Regions from separate parts of the Pseudomonas sp. B1-22 genome, predicted to be linked through region 1. Evidence: predicted binding sites of a transcription regulator. Region 1 holds the regulator's gene; each other region holds the start of a gene.
What was found. Region 1 encodes FliA, which starts transcription of late flagellar genes. Its sites were predicted from a motif close to CTAAAGTTTNNNNNNNNNNNGCCGNTAA; they were not measured.
Positions count from the first base shown of each region.

Region 2: ACQ5BL_RS05090 (methyl-accepting chemotaxis protein) is a predicted target of FliA. The motif match lies at 1,515-1,542, and genes of this name have one in related genera.
Region 3: ACQ5BL_RS22390 (methyl-accepting chemotaxis protein) is a predicted target of FliA. The motif match lies at 1,380-1,407, and genes of this name have one in related genera.

Region 1 is NZ_JBCHVH010000002.1:226,166-229,613, reverse strand. Features, by position in the region: gene flhF (flagellar biosynthesis protein FlhF) at 1-313, shown strand, start outside; gene fleN (flagellar synthesis regulator FleN) at 482-1,312, shown strand; gene fliA (RNA polymerase sigma factor FliA) at 1,309-2,058, shown strand; gene ACQ5BL_RS07935 (chemotaxis response regulator CheY) at 2,235-2,609, shown strand; gene ACQ5BL_RS07930 (protein phosphatase CheZ) at 2,629-3,411, shown strand; gene ACQ5BL_RS07925 (chemotaxis protein CheA) at 3,443-3,448, shown strand, end outside.
Region 2 is NZ_JBCHVH010000001.1:1,092,489-1,095,936, reverse strand. Features, by position in the region: gene ACQ5BL_RS05095 (Na+/H+ antiporter family protein) at 1-1,279, opposite strand, end outside; gene ACQ5BL_RS05090 (methyl-accepting chemotaxis protein) at 1,581-3,448, shown strand, end outside.
Region 3 is NZ_JBCHVH010000006.1:84,094-87,541, reverse strand. Features, by position in the region: gene ACQ5BL_RS22390 (methyl-accepting chemotaxis protein) at 1-1,170, opposite strand, end outside; gene ACQ5BL_RS22385 (methyl-accepting chemotaxis protein) at 1,550-3,445, opposite strand.

The DNA.
Region 1 (3,448 bases):
CGCGACCAGCCAGAGCCAGGTGCTCAAGGCCGCCTGGCAGAACTATCGTTCCTGTGGACTGGCCGGATGCATCCTGACCAAACTGGACGAAGCCGGCAGCCTCGGCGAGGCGCTCGCTCTGGCAATTGGCCAGCGTCTCCCGGTAGCCTATCTGGCGGACGGTCCGAAGATTCCGGATGATCTGCAGATTGCGCGCAGCCACCAGCTGGTCAGCCGCGCGGTGAGCCTGCAGGCACCGGAAGAGCCGAGCGAGGAGGCCATGGCCGACATGTTCGCCGGCCTGTACCAGCAGCCGGTGCGTCGCGCCAGCTGAACGAATTGAACGGCCCCATGGTGGGGTGACGGGCGGCCAGGTGGGTCGCCCGGCAAGGCGGATGCTCTGGGAGACGATCCGCGAACGCCGGAAGCGGTAGAGCACCGCAGCCGGCAAGGCCGCAGCGCCAGGGGGCGCGGCGGCTGATTGACGAGACAAGGTATTGATATGGGCATGCATCCTGTACAGGTAATCGCAGTCACCGGTGGCAAGGGTGGTGTTGGCAAGACCAACGTGTCGGTGAACCTGTCGCTGGCGCTGGCCGACCTCGGCCGCCGCGTCATGCTGCTGGACGCCGACCTGGGCCTGGCCAACGTCGACGTGCTGCTGGGCCTGACGCCCAAGCGCACGCTGGCCGATGTGATCGAAGGCGAGTGCGACCTGCGCGACGTGATCCTCCAGGGGCCCGGCGGCGTGCGCATCGTCCCGGCGGCTTCCGGCACGCAGAGCATGGTGCACCTCACGCCGATGCAGCACGCCGGCCTGATCCAGGCCTTCAGTGACATCAGCGACAACATCGACGTACTGGTGGTGGACACCGCCGCCGGCATCGGCGACTCGGTGGTGAGCTTCGTTCGCGCCGCCCAGGAAGTGCTGCTGGTCGTTTGTGATGAACCTACTTCCATCACCGACGCCTACGCTTTGATCAAGCTGCTCAACCGCGACTACGGCATGACCCGCTTCCGTGTGCTGGCGAACATGGCCCACAGCCCCCAGGAGGGCCGCAACCTGTTCGCCAAGCTGACCAAGGTCACCGACCGCTTCCTCGATGTGGCGCTGCAGTACGTCGGCGCCATTCCGTACGATGAGTCGGTTCGCAAGGCGGTGCAGAAGCAGCGTTCGGTGTATGAGGCGTTCCCGCGCAGCAAGGCTTCCCTGGCCTTCCGCGCGATAGCGCAGAAAGTCGACAGCTGGCCGCTGCCGGCCAACCCGCGTGGGCACCTGGAGTTCTTCGTCGAGCGCCTGGTGCAGCATCCGACCACGGGTTCGGCCGTATGATGACGGCCTCCGGAGCGCGTATGTACAGCAAGGCGCAGGCGCAGAACTCCCAGGACCAACTGATCCAGCGGTACGCGCCGCTGGTCAAGCGTATCGCCTATCACCTGCTGGGCCGTCTGCCGGCCAGCGTGCAGGTGGAGGACCTGATGCAGGCCGGCATGATCGGCCTGCTGGAAGCGGCGAAGAAATACGACGCCGGCAAGGGCGCGAGCTTCGAGACCTATGCCGGCATCCGCATCCGTGGCGCCATGCTCGACGAAGTGCGCAAGGGCGACTGGGCCCCGCGTTCGGTGCACCGCAATTCCCGCATGGTCAGTGACGCCATCCGCGCCGTCGAGGCCAGAACCGGTCGTGACGCTAAAGATCAGGAAGTTGCTGCCGAACTCAATATGAGCCTCGAAGAGTATTACGGCATCCTGAGCGACACCCAGGGCAGCCGCCTGTACAGCTTCGACGATCTGCTGCAGGACGGCGAGCAGGGCAGCGGCCTGGCCGAAGACGCTTCGCACCAGGGCAGCGAGCCCTCCCACGGCCTGGAAGACGAACGCTTCCAGGCGGCGCTGGCCGATGCCATTACCAAGCTGCCCGAGCGCGAGCGGCTGGTGCTGGCCCTGTACTACGACGAGGAGCTCAACCTCAAGGAGATCGGCGAAGTGCTGGGCGTCAGCGAGTCCCGGGTCAGTCAGCTGCACAGCCAGTGCGCCGCGCGCCTGCGGGCGCGTCTGGCGGAGTGGCGCGCGCACTGAGGTTCGGGTAGTTTCGCGTCGGCTTTTTCGTAGGCTTCAGATTTAGATTTCAGAATTCTTTCGGGCGACGTCCCTTTGACGCCGCCCACACGGGATGAGCGCACGCCGCTCAATGAATTGACGGCACGCCCGCCAGGACGTGCCTGGTATCGATGGAGGTCGGTTTGGACAAGAATATGAAAATTCTCATCGTGGACGACTTCTCCACGATGAGGCGCATCATCAAGAACCTCCTGCGTGACCTGGGGTTCACCAACACCGCAGAGGCCGACGACGGCACCACTGCGCTGCCGATGCTGCACAGCGGCAACTTCGACTTCCTCGTCACCGACTGGAACATGCCCGGCATGACCGGCATCGACCTGTTGCGCGCTGTGCGTGCCGACGAGCGCCTGAAGCACCTGCCGGTGCTGATGGTCACCGCCGAGGCCAAGCGCGACCAGATCATCGAAGCGGCCCAGGCCGGGGTCAACGGCTATGTGGTCAAGCCTTTCACCGCTCAGGTGCTGAAAGAAAAGATCGAGAAGATTTTCGAGCGGGTCGGCAGCTGAGGCTGACAGAGAGGGCGTCATGGATCTCAACGAATCCGCGGGTGACTTCGAGTCGACCCTGAAAAAACACGCGCGCGAATTGGTCGACTGCCTCGAACGCGGCGAAGTCCAGACCGCCGTGCAGCTGATCTCCGAGCTCAACCAGGCGCGCGATCGCGGGCTTTACCAGGAAGTCGGCAAGCTCACCCGCGAGCTGCACAATGCCATCGTCAACTTCCAGATCGACCCCAACTCCCGCCACGCCGAGGAGATGTCGCAGATCGCCGACGCCACCGATCGTCTCTCCTACGTGGTGAAGATGACCGAGAAGGCGGCCAACCGCACCATGGACCTGGTGGAAGAGTGCACCCCGGTGGTCATGCACATCGAGACCCAGGCCAAGGAACTGCAGGAAGACTGGGCGCGCTTCATGCGCCGCGAGCTGGGCCCGGAGGCCTTCCGCGAGCTGGCCAAGCGCGTCGAGCAATTCCTCTACATCAGCGCCCAGGACAGCCGCAAGCTTTCCGCGCACCTCAACGACATTCTTCTGGCGCAGGACTTCCAGGACCTCACCGGTCAGGTGATCAAGCGCGTCACCAAGCTGGTCACCGAGGTCGAGTCGAACCTGGTCAAGCTGGTCTGGATGGCCGGCCAGGTGGACCGCTACGCGGGCATCGAGCATGACTACCAGGGCATGAGCGAGGCCGTCGAAAAAGAAAGATCGTCCAAGGGTGAAGGTCCGCAAATCGCTGCCGATACAAGAAAGGACGTCGTATCCGGTCAGGACGATGTCGACGACCTGTTGTCCAGCCTTGGTTTTTAAGCGTCCGCTGACGCTGTAGAGGGAGCACCGAATGAGC
Region 2 (3,448 bases), on a different contig from region 1:
GCAGGTTGTAGTGCAGGAAGGTCGGCACTACGGTATCCCAGATGTGGTTGTGCTGGCCGTCCACGTTGAGACCCGAGGTCGGACCCAGGGTGGAGTCCGACGCCGGCGAACCCGCATCCCCCAGCGCGCCGGCGGTGCCGACGATACTGACGATGGCCAGCGGGCCGAAGCCCAGTTGCACCGCCAGCGGGACGAAGATGGCCGCGATGATCGGCACGGTGGAGAAGGACGAGCCGATGCCCATGGTCACCAGCAACCCCACCAGCAACATGAGGAATGCGCCCCAGGCCTTGCTGTGGCCGATCCAGGCGGCCGCCGCTTCGACCAGGGTGGCAACCTGCCCGGTCGCCTTCATCACCTCGGCGAAACCGGCGGCGGCGATCATGATGAAGCCGATCATCGCCATCATCTTCATGCCTTCGGTGAACAGGTCGTCGGCCTCCTTCCAGCGCACCACGCCAGACAGGGAGAACACCAGGAAGCCCACCAGCGCGCCGAGGATCATGGAGTCCAGCCACAGTTGCACGACGAATGCTGCCACCACCGCCACCCCTGCCACCGCCAGGCTCATCGGGCTGTAGGGCGTACTCACCCGCTCGGCCTGCTCGATGCGCTCCAGGTCATAGCTGCGCTTGCGCCGGTAGCTGAACAGCACCGCGATCAGCAGGCCGCAGACCATGCCCAGCGCCGGGATCAGCATGGCCCGGCTGACGTCCACACCGTTGACATCCACGCCACTGCGCGCGACGTTGGCCAGCAGGATTTCATTGAGGAAGATGTTGCCGAAGCCTACCGGCAGGAACATGTAGGGCGTGATCAGGCCGAAGGTGATCACGCAGGCGATCAGCCGGCGGTCGATTTGCAGCCGGGTCAGTACATAGAGCAGCGGCGGCACCAGCAGCGGGATGAAGGCAATGTGGATCGGCAACAGGTTCTGCGAAGAGATCGCCACCAGCAGCAGAAGCCCGATCAGCAGCCACTTGAAGCCGGCCGGCGCTTCGTCCTGGTGCCGCCCAAGCATCGCCAGTGCACGGTCGGCCAGCGCATGAGCCATGCCGGAGCGCGCGATGGCCACGGCAAAGGCACCCAGCATCGCGTAGGACAGCGCCACCGTCGCGCCGCCGCCCAGGCCGGCATTGAACGCCTTGAGCGTGCCCTCCATGCCCAGGCCGCCGAGCAGCCCGCCCGTCACGGCACCGGCGATCAGCGCCACCACCACATGCACGCGACACAGGCTCAGCACCAGCATCAAGCCAACGGCGATCAGCACCGCATTCATCTCATCTCTCCTTCACAACCGGGCCCGCAGGTCTTGCGGCAGGCAAAAGGCGCGTACTCTGCCGAACCCCTCCCGGCCTGTCAAAAAGCCTGTTGAATCAAAGCCTTTCGGATAACAGACGGCGCAATTTCGACAGGACTTTCGCCTTGGCGAGCACACTTTTTGCTGAGAAAACGCTGCCTGTGGAACGGGCACACCAGAATCGCCTGTTTTTTGGCGATTCCTCCTGCCACCGATCAAGAAGGGGCGGAAAAGGCCGATAACCCGGCAGCCCCGAGTTTTCCTGCTCAAGGACATGACCATGCTTCTCCGCCGCCTTTCCATCCAATGGAAGATCACGCTGCTCGCCGGCCTCTGCCTGCTGGGCGTGGTGTCGCTGTTGTCCGGCCTCTCCGTGTTCCGCACCCAGCACAGCACCGCGCTGGTCAAGGAATCCAGCACGCGCATGCTCGACGAAGCCGCCCAGGCGCGCCTGCGCTCGCGCGGTGAAGTCCAGGCGATGCGCATACAGCGCTACATCATGGACGCCTACCAGTACGGCAAGGGCTTCTCGCGGCAGGTGATGTTCCTCCGCGACCAGGCGCAGAAGCGCTTCCTCGATGCCTACGACCTGCGCGAGGACCTCACCCGCCAGGTGAAGACCGCCCTGGAAGGCAACCCCGAACTGCTGGGGCTCTACGTGGCCTTCGAACCCAACGCCCTGGACGGCAAGGACCAGCTGTTCGCCGGCCAGGCCGAGATCGGCAGCAACGATGCCGGGCGCTTTTCGCTGTACTGGTCGCAGGCGACGCCGGGCAAGCTCGAATCCGAAGCGACCAACGAAGCCACCCTCGCCGACACCAGCCCCGGCCCGAGCGGCGCACCCTACAACGCCTGGTTCACCTGCCCCAAGACCACCGGCCAACCCTGTGTACTCGACCCGTATTTCGATCAGGTCGGCGACCGCAAGATGCTGATGACCAGCATCGCCTTCCCGCTGGAACTGGAGGGCAAGATCGTCGGCGTGATGGGCCTGGACATCAGCCTGGAAAAGCTCCAGGAGATCAGCCGCCAGGGCAGCCAGGAACTGTATGACGGCCAGAGCAAGGTCAGCATCGTCAGCGCCGCCGGCCTGCTCGCCGGACACAGTGCAGACGCCAAGCTGCTGGGCAAGAAGCTGCAGGAGGTCTATCCGCAGCAAGGCGCGCAGCTGATGCAGTCCATTGCCGGCAACCACGAACAGGTACTGCGTCAGGATGACCAGTTGCAGGTCATCGAGCCGCTGCAACCGATCCCCGGCTCCAAGCCCTGGGCCGTCCTCCTCGAAGTGCCGCAACAGACACTGCTCGGCCCGGCCCTCGCCCTGCAGGAGCAGCTCGACGAGCAGCGCACCCAGGGCACCCTCTCCCAGCTTGGCTTCGGCCTGGTCGCAGTGCTGATCGGCCTGTTCGCCATGTGGCTCACCGCCCGTGGAGTGACCCGGCCGATCCTGGGCGTCGCCGCCATGCTGCGCAACATCGCCAGCGGCGAGGGCGACCTTACCCGGCGCCTGGATTACTCGGGCAAGGACGAGCTGGGCGAGCTGGCCGGCTGGTTCAACCGCTTCCTCGACAAACTGCAGCCGATCATCCGCGACGTGAAATCCTCGGTGCAGGACGCCCGTGCCACCGCCGACCAGTCCTCGGAAATCGCCAGCCAGACCAGCGCGGGCATGCAGCAGCAGTTCCGTGAAGTCGACCAGGTCGCCACCGCCTCCCAGGAAATGAGCGCCACCGCCCACGACGTTGCCAACAGCGCGGCCATGGCCGCCGAAGCCGCCCGGGGTGCCGACGGCGCGACCCGTGACGGTCTCAACGTGATCGACAACACCACCCGCCTGATCGACGAACTGGCCAGCGACATGAGCAGCGCCATGAGCCAGGTGGAAGGCCTCGCAGCGAGCAGCGAGCAAATCGGCTCGGTGCTGGAAGTGATCCGCGGCATCGCCGAGCAGACCAACCTGCTGGCGCTCAACGCGGCCATCGAAGCGGCCCGTGCCGGCGAGGCCGGGCGTGGCTTCGCGGTGGTTGCCGACGAGGTGCGCAACCTCGCGCGGCGCACCCAGGATTCGGTGGAGGAAATCCGCCAGGTCATCGAGGGCCTGCAGAACGGCACCCGCGATGTGGTCGGCGCGATGAACAACAGCCATCG
Region 3 (3,448 bases), on a different contig from region 1:
GGCCACGCTGTTGGTGCGGTTGGCCTGCTCGTCGGAGTTGCTCATGGACGAGTTGGAGGCGTTGACCACCAGCTGCGAAACGTCATGCAGGCTGCGGGCGGTGGAGGCCACTTCGCGGATGGATTCGTGGATGCGCTCGACGAAGCGGTTGAAGGCGTTGGCTACTACACCGAATTCGTCGTTGCTGGCCACTTTCAGGCGCTGGGTGAGGTCGCCGTCGCCCTGGGCGATGTCCTGCATGGCGCGGCCCATGTCGGTCAGCGGCGCCATCAGTACGCGGATCAGCATGCCCAGCAGGAACAGGATGGCGACGATGGCGATGGCCGCGGCGATGATGGCCGAGGCGCGGAACTTGCTGAGCATCGCATAGGCCGCGTCCTTGTCGATGGACAGGCCGATGTACCAGTTCACCGACGGCAGACCTTTCACCTGGGTGAAGCTGAGGATGCGGGTCTGGCCATCGAGCTCGGCTTCGCTGAAACCGCTGCCGATCTTTGGCGTGTTCTGCGGGTAGACCTCGGCCAGGGTCTTCATCACCAGGTTCTTGTCCGGGTGCACGAGGATCTTGCCGTCGCCACTGACCAGGAAGGCATAGCCCATGCCGCTGAAGTTCAGCGAATTGATGATCTGCACCAGGGTCTGCAGGCCGAGGTCGCCACCGACCACGCCGACGGTCTTGCCGCCGTTGCGGGCCGGAGTGGCAATGGTGATGACCAGCTGCTGGGTTGCCGCGTCGATGTACGGCTCGGTCAGGGTGGTGCCGCCGGCGGCCAGGGCATCCTTGTACCAGGGGCGGGTACGCGGATCGTAGCCGTCGGGCATGGCATCGTTCGGACGCATGGTGAAGGTGCCGTCTTCCTGCCCCAGGTAGGTGTAGTTGAACGTGCTGCGCAGGGTGTTCTGTTCCAGCAGTGCGGCAAGCTTGTCCGGGGCGCTGTCGCGGGCGATGGTCTGCGCGGTGCTCTCGACCAGCAGTATCCGGCCGCTCAGCCAGTTCTGGATATTGCTGGCGGTCACCGTGCCCATTTCCCGCTGGTAGTCTTCGAGATCGTCGCGGATCGCGTTGCGCTGCAGGTAGTCGTTGTAGAGGGTGAAGAGGGCGAAAGCGGAGAAAACCACAAGCGAGGCGGCCAGGAGGATCTTATGGCTGAATTTCAGGCTCTTGATCATGCTGCGTCGAGTCCGGAAGTAGTGGGATGCCAGAACGGCGTGGGTCCGGGCGACAGATCCGATGTCGCCAGGGTGCGCCCGTCCGTATGGTGACGGAGCGGACGAAGCCGGCGCGGCGGATAGCCGGGCGGGCGGGGCCGGCACTCCCATGTGCCAGTGGTGGTTTCGGGTCCGCCTGCATTCGTTGTTCTCGCGGACCTTCATCTTTGCTTTCGGCCGCTTGTCGAAAAGCTTGAGGCAGAGGGACGAACGGTAGGGGCAGACGCCGATATTCCCTTGTAGGAGCGGGCCATGCCCGCGATCGCGCGCGTGGCGCGCTCCTACAGGTGAGCACCAACAAAAAAGGCGCCCTCGGGCGCCTTTTTCGTTTTCAGCGGAATCAGATGCGGAAGCTGTCCACCAGCTGGCGCAGACGTCCGGCCTGGTTCTCCAGGTCGGCGCAGGCACGCAGGGTGGCCTGGAGGTTTTCCACGCCTTCCTGGTTCAGCGTGTTGATCTCGGTGATGTCCATGTTCAGCGAGTCGACCACGGCGGTCTGTTCCTCGGTGGCGGTGGCCACCGACTGGTTCATCGAGTCGATCTCGCCGATGCGGTGGGTGACGCTGGCCAGGCGCTCGCCGGCGCGGTTGGCGATCTCCACGCTTTCCAGGCTGTAGCGCTGGCTCTCGGTCATGGTGTCCACGGCCTCGCGGGCGCCGACCTGCAGCTCCTCGATCATCTTCTGGATTTCCTGGGCGGACTCCTGGGCGCGGTGGGCGAGGTTGCGCACCTCGTCCGCCACCACGGCGAAACCACGGCCGGCTTCCCCGGCACGGGCCGCTTCGATGGCGGCGTTCAGGGCCAGCAGGTTGGTCTGCTCGGAGATGCCTTTGATCACTTCGAGGATCTGGCCGATGTTCACCGTGCGGCTGTTCAGCGCCTCGATGTTGGCGCAGGCGGAGCTGATCTTGTCCGACAGCAGGTTCATCGCGCTGATGGTCTGCTCGACGACCTGGCGGCCATCGCCGGCCTGGTGCGAGGCATCGGTGGCGTGGTGCGAAGCGTCGGCGGCGTTGCGGGCGATTTCCTGGGCGGCGGCGCCCAGTTCGTTGATCGCGGCAGCCACGCTGTTGGTGCGGTTGGCCTGCTCGTCGGAGTTGCTCATCGACGAGTTGGAGGCGTTGACCACCAGTTGCGAGACGTCATGCAGGCTGCGGGCGGTGGAGGCGACTTCGCGGATGGATTCGTGGATGCGTTCGACGAAGCGGTTGAAGGCGTTGGCCAGCACGCCGAACTCGTCGTTGCTGGCGACCTTCAGGCGCTGGGTGAGGTCGCCGTCGCCCTGGGCGATGTCCTGCATGGCGCGGCCCATGTCGGTCAGCGGCGCCATCAGCACGCGGATCAGCATGCCCAGCAGGAACAGGATGGCGACGATGGCGATGACCGTGGCGATGACCGCCGAGGTACGGAAGTCGCTGAGCATGGCGTAGGCCGCGCTCTTGTCCAGCACCAGGGCGACGTACCAGGTCACGCCCGGCAGGCCCTTCACCGGGGACATGGACACCAGTTGCTCGTCACCGTTGAGGCTGACCTCCTGCACACCGGCCCGCACCTGCAGCGCGCCCTGCGGGTAGATGTCGGAGAGGTTCTTGAAAATCTGCTGGCTGTCCGGGTGCAGCAGGATCTTGCCGCTGTCGCTGACCAGGAAGGCGTAGCCGTTACCGTCGAACTTCAGCGAGTTGATGATGGCGGTGATGGTTTCCAGCTTCATGTCGCCGGCGGCGACGCCGACCAGTTGGCCGTTGCGCATCACCGGCATGGACATGGCGAGGATCTGCTCGTTGGTGCCGGCATCCAGGAAGGGCTCGGTGACGATCAGGCGGCCGGCGGCCACCGCATCCTTGTACCAGCCGCGCTGGCGCGGGTCATAGCCGTCGGGCATCGGTGCGTAGGGGCGCATGGTGAACACGCCGCTGGCCGCCTCGCCCAGGTAGACCGATTCGAAGTTCTTCTTGAACACCGCCTGCTCCAGCACGTGCTGGATGTGCTCAGGCGTCGGCTCCTGGTCCGCCAGCTGCGCAGCTTCGCTTTCCACCAGCTGGATGCGGCCCTCCAGCCAGCTCTGGATGTTGCTGGCCGTCAGGCTGCCGACTTCGGCGAGCTTGGATTCGGTGGCGTCGTGGATCGCCTCGCGCTGGCGGAAGTCGTTGAAGAGGATGAAGCAGGCGAAGGCGAAGATGACCACGAGGGAGGCCGCCAGAAGAATCTTCTTGGCGAAGGACAGCGAGCGAAGCATGGG